Regions from separate parts of the Butyrivibrio sp. AD3002 genome, predicted to be linked through region 1. Evidence: a T-box and tRNA genes for the amino acid it is inferred to sense, from the RefSeq annotation. Region 1 holds a T-box; the other holds one or more tRNA genes.
The links. The T-box of region 1 lies ahead of metG (methionine--tRNA ligase). A T-box ahead of a tRNA ligase gene usually reads a tRNA of that ligase, here a tRNA-Met.
Positions count from the first base shown of each region.

Region 2: it encodes a tRNA-Met, which carries the amino acid that the T-box ahead of metG (methionine--tRNA ligase) is inferred to sense. The anticodon was not compared.

Region 1 is NZ_ATVV01000037.1:6,638-10,067, reverse strand. Features, by position in the region: gene G596_RS0118190 (hypothetical protein) at 1-1,025, shown strand, start outside; T-box leader at 1,130-1,391, shown strand; gene metG (methionine--tRNA ligase) at 1,478-3,106, shown strand.
Region 2 is NZ_ATVV01000003.1:196,694-200,123, reverse strand. Features, by position in the region: gene G596_RS0104305 (VanZ family protein) at 1-330, opposite strand, end outside; gene G596_RS0104300 (GGDEF domain-containing protein) at 372-1,508, opposite strand; tRNA gene G596_RS0104295 (tRNA-Met) at 1,702-1,775, shown strand; gene G596_RS0104290 (M42 family metallopeptidase) at 1,879-2,916, shown strand; gene G596_RS0104285 (leucine-rich repeat protein) at 3,029-3,430, opposite strand, start outside.

The DNA of each region.
Region 1 (3,430 bases):
CACTTAGTGATTTCATTGACGCTTTAAATGAAGGCGCAGATGCCAATAAGCTCGAGGAGATGGGCTATGCACCTGACTACTATGCAATAATGCAGGCAGAGGGCGAGGACGGCCTTTCAAAAATCGGCTTTGCATACAAGGATGTAAACGTGGACGGCATTGATGAACTTTTCATAGGTGATATTGAGAGCGGTGCGATCTACGATGTATTCACAATGGTAGACAAAGAAGCAACTCACGTAGTAAGCGGCGGAGCAAGAGACAGATACTATGTATACAACAATTCATTTATCTCCAACGAATACTCCGGCGGAGCAGAGGAAAGCGGCGTTACACTTTATGCACTTATGAACAATGACACAGATATGGTTTGTCAGTACGGCTATAAGTACGATGGCTACGAGGACGAGGAAAAGCCCTGGTTTGCTACCTATGATATGGAGGAGTGGACTCCTATCTCAGAGGAAGAGTATGATGAAGCTATGAAGAACTATGAGGATCAGAAGGAATCAGACGTTGAACTAAAGCCTCTTTCAGATATTGCACCTGTAGATTTTTCAAAAGTTGATATGTCACAGTACGCAACCTTCACTGAACTCGTTGACAGTCTGAAACCCGGAATGGGCTACGCAAATGTAACTATCGATGGAACGGATGCTCTTTTGGTAGCAAGCGGCTGCTACAAGTGGGATGACACAGACGCAGCAATTGATTCATCGATTTTCATATATGATGATAACGGTGCTGTTGAGTATCTTGGCAGTGTTACTTCACAGGGAACAGCTAATCCCCTGGCAATGGCTGATGGCAAGCTTATCACAGCAGGTCACCACTTTGTTACCAAGAACACAATCAAGGATGGCAAGCTTGCAGTAGCTGAGGAAGCTTCCGAGACCTTCGATACCGACGGAAATGCAACCTATTATGTCGGCGAAGACAAGGTAGGTGATGATACAGAGCTTCAGCGTATGTTTGATGAAGCAATGAATGCAGAGATCATCAATTTCCAGCCTGTCGCTGAGTGAAACTTATTGTAGATAATTCTCTTCTCCCCGGAAATCATAAACAGATTCCGGGGAGTTTATATTTTTATTTTAGTTGACATAACTATATGTTTGTACTAACCTATAGCAAAGCTGTGAAGAGAAAGAGTAAGTTGTTAGGAGCTTTACAGAGAGTCGGCGTTTGGTGAGAGCCGGTGAGCAAGCAGCAACCGAACATGGTCTTGGAGCCGCGTACCGAGGTTCTTTTGAACTTAGGCTACGACGGGTGCGCCCGTTACAGTGCCGGACTATCGATGGATCATTTCCCATCCGTAGTTGCTAAGGCTCATATCGTGAGGTGTGAGTGAATTAGGGTGGTAACACGAAGCGTAAGCTCTCGTCCCTGAAAATAATTCAGAGAGGAGGGCTTTTTTTGTACAAAAAATTAAGAAACTGCTGATTGTTATCAAACTTAATTCAAAGGAGGAAATGAGATGAACAGAAATATATTGATAGGTGGTGCCTGGCCCTACGCCAACGGTTCATTACACATCGGACATATTGCGGGGCTTCTTCCCGGCGACGTGCTTGCAAGATATCACAGAGCCTGTAAGGACAAAGTGTATTTTGTTTCCGGAAGTGATTGTCACGGAACACCTGTAGCCATCAGGGCTAAGTCTGAGGGAAAATCGCCCCGGGAAATCAGTGATCATTATCATGAAGAATTTGTGGACTGCTTTAATCGTCTTGGGTTTAGCTACGACTGCTATACCAAAACTTCCGACGATGCGCATAAAGAGTTCGTGCAGGAATTCCACAGAAAGCTCTACGACGGAGATTATGTTTATGAAAAGGAGACGCCTCAGGCCTACTGCGAGTGCTGCAATACTTACCTTGCGGACAGATTTGTAACCGGTATCTGTCCTGTTTGCGGTGAGCCTGCAAGGGGAGATCAGTGTGACTCCTGCGGAACAGTTCTTGATCCCGAAATTTTAAAAGAGCCTATCTGTGCTGTCTGTAAGAACCCGGTGACATTCCGGGCATCTACTCATCTGTACATTGCTATAAGTAAACTGGAAAAACAGCTCCGCGACCTTGTTGATAATGGGGTGAACTGGAGAAAAAATGCCATATCTTTCACAAACCGATACATTGATGAGGGACTTAGGGACAGAGCACTTACCAGAGACCTTGAATGGGGAATTCCTGTTCCAAAGGAAGGCTATGAGAAAAAGACAATTTATATCTGGGCAGAAAATGTGCTTGGTTACTTGTCTGCAGCTAAGCAGGTAACAGACCGGGAAGGTGAGAGTTTTGACGAGCTTTTCGGAGAAAATGCAAAGCACTACTATGTCCATGGTAAGGATAATATTCCCTTCCATACTATTATTTTACCTGCACTTTTGATTGCCCACGGCGCGGGATATCGTCTTCCTGATCAGATAGTATCAAGTGAATATCTCACATTGGAAGGAAAGAAGATTTCCACAAGCAGAAATTATGCGATTTGGGTAAAAGACCTTCTGGATAAGTATGATCCCGATTCTCTTCGCTATTATTTCCTGGCGAACGGACCCGAGAAAAAGGACTCCGATTTTTCCTGGTCAGAATATGTCAATAATCACAACGGCGAACTTCTCGGAGCTTACGGAAACTTCATAAACAGAACACTTACGTTTATTGCCAAATACTTTGATGGGGTAATCCCGGAGGGAACTTCCGCAGGAGACTGGGATGATACGCTGAAACAGCTATACACCTCTACAGGTGAACAGATCGAAAAAGGAAATTTCAAGGATGCCATAGAAGGTGTATTTGAAGTGGTGCGAAAAGCCAACAAATATTTTGACGAACAGGAGCCCTGGAAAACCAGAACAAGCGACGAGGCAGCCTGCAGAAATACCTTGTATCAGTGTGTTCAGATCATTGCGAATCTGGCTGTAGTACTTGCGCCATTCCTGCCATTTTCATCGGATAAGGTCTGCAGCTGGCTTGGAATAAATACGGACTGGGAGTTCAAAGTGATTCCTTCAGGTTACAGACTTCCTGAGATATCAATCCTGTTCGAGCGCCTCGACAAAGCTGTTATAGAGGAGGAGAGAGATAAACTTAAGGACTTGTGAGTCGGTGGTGATGGTCTGTTGTTTTGAGTTAATGCTATCAGTTGCTTCTATAAGTTGATGTTGTAAGTTAGTGTTATAAGTTACTGTTAGATACTTGATATTGTGGGAAGGGGATTTTATACTTTATTGAGTTCATTAATATTCTTCTAACAGAATATTTTACTGGGTCGTAAGTCTATTTCTCAATTTTCTTGAAATAGACTTACCAATTATCAATATTAAGAATGAAAAATGGGGATTCTCACTATGTTTTTATGCAATATTGAGTAAATATGAACTATATAACGTAAATAAACTCAAAAACATCGAAAAGCATAAGTCTAA
Region 2 (3,430 bases), on a different contig from region 1:
CCCCGGTCTCGTTCCGATGGGACGACGGAAAATGGTCATGGTCAAAATAACTCCCAGATATAATACCAGCAGGTAAACATGCAGTAATTTTCCAAACGAGGTTTTTTTCTTAATCAAGAGAATCAAGCCGGGAATAAAAACTATGCAGGTTTCTATGATGAGTAACATAATCTGGTTTTCGAGGCTAATCCCCTGGAATTCCCTCTCAAGTATGCGATTGAATAATTCAATATTCTGATCTGACATTAGAAAATAATCCTTTATATAAAGTAAAAGAGAAATACCTAAAATGGCATTTCTCCTGTAATTGCCTTCTTTGAAATATACCACAAAATGGAAATATCCTCAAATCGCGGTGAAAATGATACTTCCTACCTCTTGCGCCTGTTATTCTTCTTATAGTACTCCTCTTTGTCAGCATACATATGCTTATCAATTTCGCTGATCAGATCGATGTTCTCATCGGTGCTTAGGTCGATGATATCTCCACCGATGGCCGCAGACAGTTTATAAGGTTTTTTTGACGCATCGTTGTAATCTTCTATAGCATCAGCAATAAATTCCTTATAATCAACGATTGAATGTGTTGCTGTTTTATCCAGAATTACGATAAACTCGTCTCCTGCAAAGCGGATAACAACGCCGTTATTCATTACTACCTGGTTCAAAATATCGGCCATAGCAATTAGTGCATTGTCGCCTTCCGTATGAGAATAGTTGTCGTTTATCTGCTTAAATCCGTTCATATCAAGCATTAAGGCCGAAAGTTTTTCTCCGCGTTTTTTTGCTGCATTCACTATTTCATTAAGATAAAAACGGTTAAACGCACCTGTCAGTTTGTCCAGGTAGATATTCTCATTTTGAAGGCTCAGTGCTATGCAGCACACAGACACACCCACACACGGCCAGATCAGAGATACTCCGTACAATGCCGTCTGCACCAGCATACCGACCGCAATAGGAACAAGAAACTGCCAGGTCGGGAAAAAGCTGAGGATTCTGCCTCTTCGCTTCGCCGCAAAGTATTCATACAATCCATAAAGCAGGAAAAAGGCCTCAACTATTATGTACACGCCATAAAAAGAGAGCCTTCGATAGCAATTGTTTTCATCAATCAGGAACACAAGAGGTTTAAATAGATTTATAAGAAGAAGCAGTATCTCACTTAGACACAATGAATATACAATCAGCCTCTGTCTACAGGACTGGCTTTCGTTGATATGTCTGACAATTATAGTTATATATGCCGGTCCTATAACGGCATTTAAGAAAAACAGGAACGAATTACCGATATACAAAAAAATGCGAACAAATGTCCCAGGCTTTCCATCAAAATAGAAAACCAGTGGATCAACGATACAGCCGGATATAACAGAAAAAATCATCACAAGAAGTATCAGACTTTCGGAATTCTTGTTCTGAATTCGCCATCCACGGCTGAGCAGGATCACTGCCATTACCAAAAGTCCAACTATATTGGACGAATAAATTGAAACAAGATTAATCATGTCTTTATGGTATTTTAGAGAAAATCCAAAGTCAATTAACTCACTATTAAAAAAGCGATATAAAAGTATTATAATTATCTTTATAGAGCTCCAAAAATTCTTTGAAAAAAATTTAAAATTATTGTTGACATTACCTTTGGGGAGCGATATACTATCCTAGTCGGTCGGCAAGAGACGACAACAAAATGAATATGGCGAGATAGCTCAGTTGGCTAGAGCACGCGGTTCATACCCGCGGTGTCGAGGGTTCGAATCCCCCTCTCGCTATGTAGAATAAGACATAAGTCAGTGACCTATGTCTTATTTTTTATGCTATTATATCTTAGTGACCACCAGTCACAATTTTATCAAAACAAGGAAGGTTTATCTTATGAGCTATGAATTAAATGAAAAACGATATCTTGAAGAGCTTGAAAAGGAGCTGGCTATTGATTCCGTCACAGGTCAGTACCACGAGCTTCAAGATTATCTTATAAAAGAAATCGAGGCGCTCGGCTACAAAACCACCACCCTTCACAAGGGCGGCATTTTAGCTGAAATCGGCGGCGAAGGGAATCCGCTCCTTATCACCGCTCACGGCGATACAATCGGCATGATGGTTCGCCACATCAATGATGATGGCACAATTAAGGTATACAAGGTTGGCGGTCTCTACGCATATCATACCGAGCGTGAGAATGTTCGTATTCATACAAGAAGCGGTAAAGTTATAACCGGCTGCGTCCAGAGAAAGAATGCTTCAGTTCACGTCACAGAAGACGAATTAAACAAAGAAGTTGCAAGCTTTGATACCAATTCTTTTGTAGTTCTTGATGAGGATGTCAAGAGCGCTGATGACGTCAGAAAGCTTGGTATAGAAATTGGTGATTATGTAGCTGTTGAACCCAGATTCACATATGCCAATGGCTATATCAAATCACACTTCATTGATGATAAGGCACTTGTCGCACTTATTATGGAACTGCTCCACGATGTTAAAGATGGCAAAATAAAATTAAATCGTAAGATTTATGCTTTCATTCCCTTCTATGAAGAGATTGGACACGGCGGATCCTGCATTCCTTCCGATGTTAAGGATTTCCTTGCTTTGGATATCGCCTGCATCGGACCTGAGCAGACCAGCTCTGAGCGCAAGGTTTCAGTATTCTGCATGGATAGTAGATTCCCCTATAATCTTGACATGATAAAAGAGCTTGAGGAAGCAGGTAAAAAGTCCGGTGCTGACTATGTCCCCGATATTTTCACTCCTCACTACGGAACAGACGCTGATCCGGCACTTGTGGCAGGCTTCGATATAAGGCACGCTGCGATTGGCCCCGGCACCAGAGCAAGTCATGGCTATGAGAGAACTCATATTGATGGAATTAAGAATACATATAGGCTGCTTGCAGAATACGTAGCAATGTAAGAAAATACGCCTCCCCTCATCCGGCACTTCGTGCCACCTTCCCCCGGTGGGGGAAGGCTTTAAACGAGTGAAGGCGCTATTTGTGCCATCTATGATATTTGTATTATTCGTGTTACTTTTGTGTAACCTTCTGTGATTTTCCTGAAACACCTCTTGCTTTAAGAATTTTCTTGTAAGCTTTGAGCTTGCTCTTAGGAACCTGTATCTTAGCCTTTTTGTTGATCTTTTTAAAGGCGTCCGTACCTATTGTTTTCTTCGTAAGGAACAGTGTCTTAATTTTAACATTTTTAAGCTTCTTACAGCCATAAAAAGCATTCTGGCCAATCTTCTCTACATTCTCACCAATAACTGCCGTCTTGAGGCTCTTATTGCCATAAAATGCATTATCCGTTATCTCGGTTACTCTGTATTCGTTACCATCGATTACTATGGATAGAGGAATTGTAATGCTGCCGGCAGCCTCTGATCTGGCCTTTATGAATTTTACCGTAAGGTCTGCGTCATCATTTGAAGT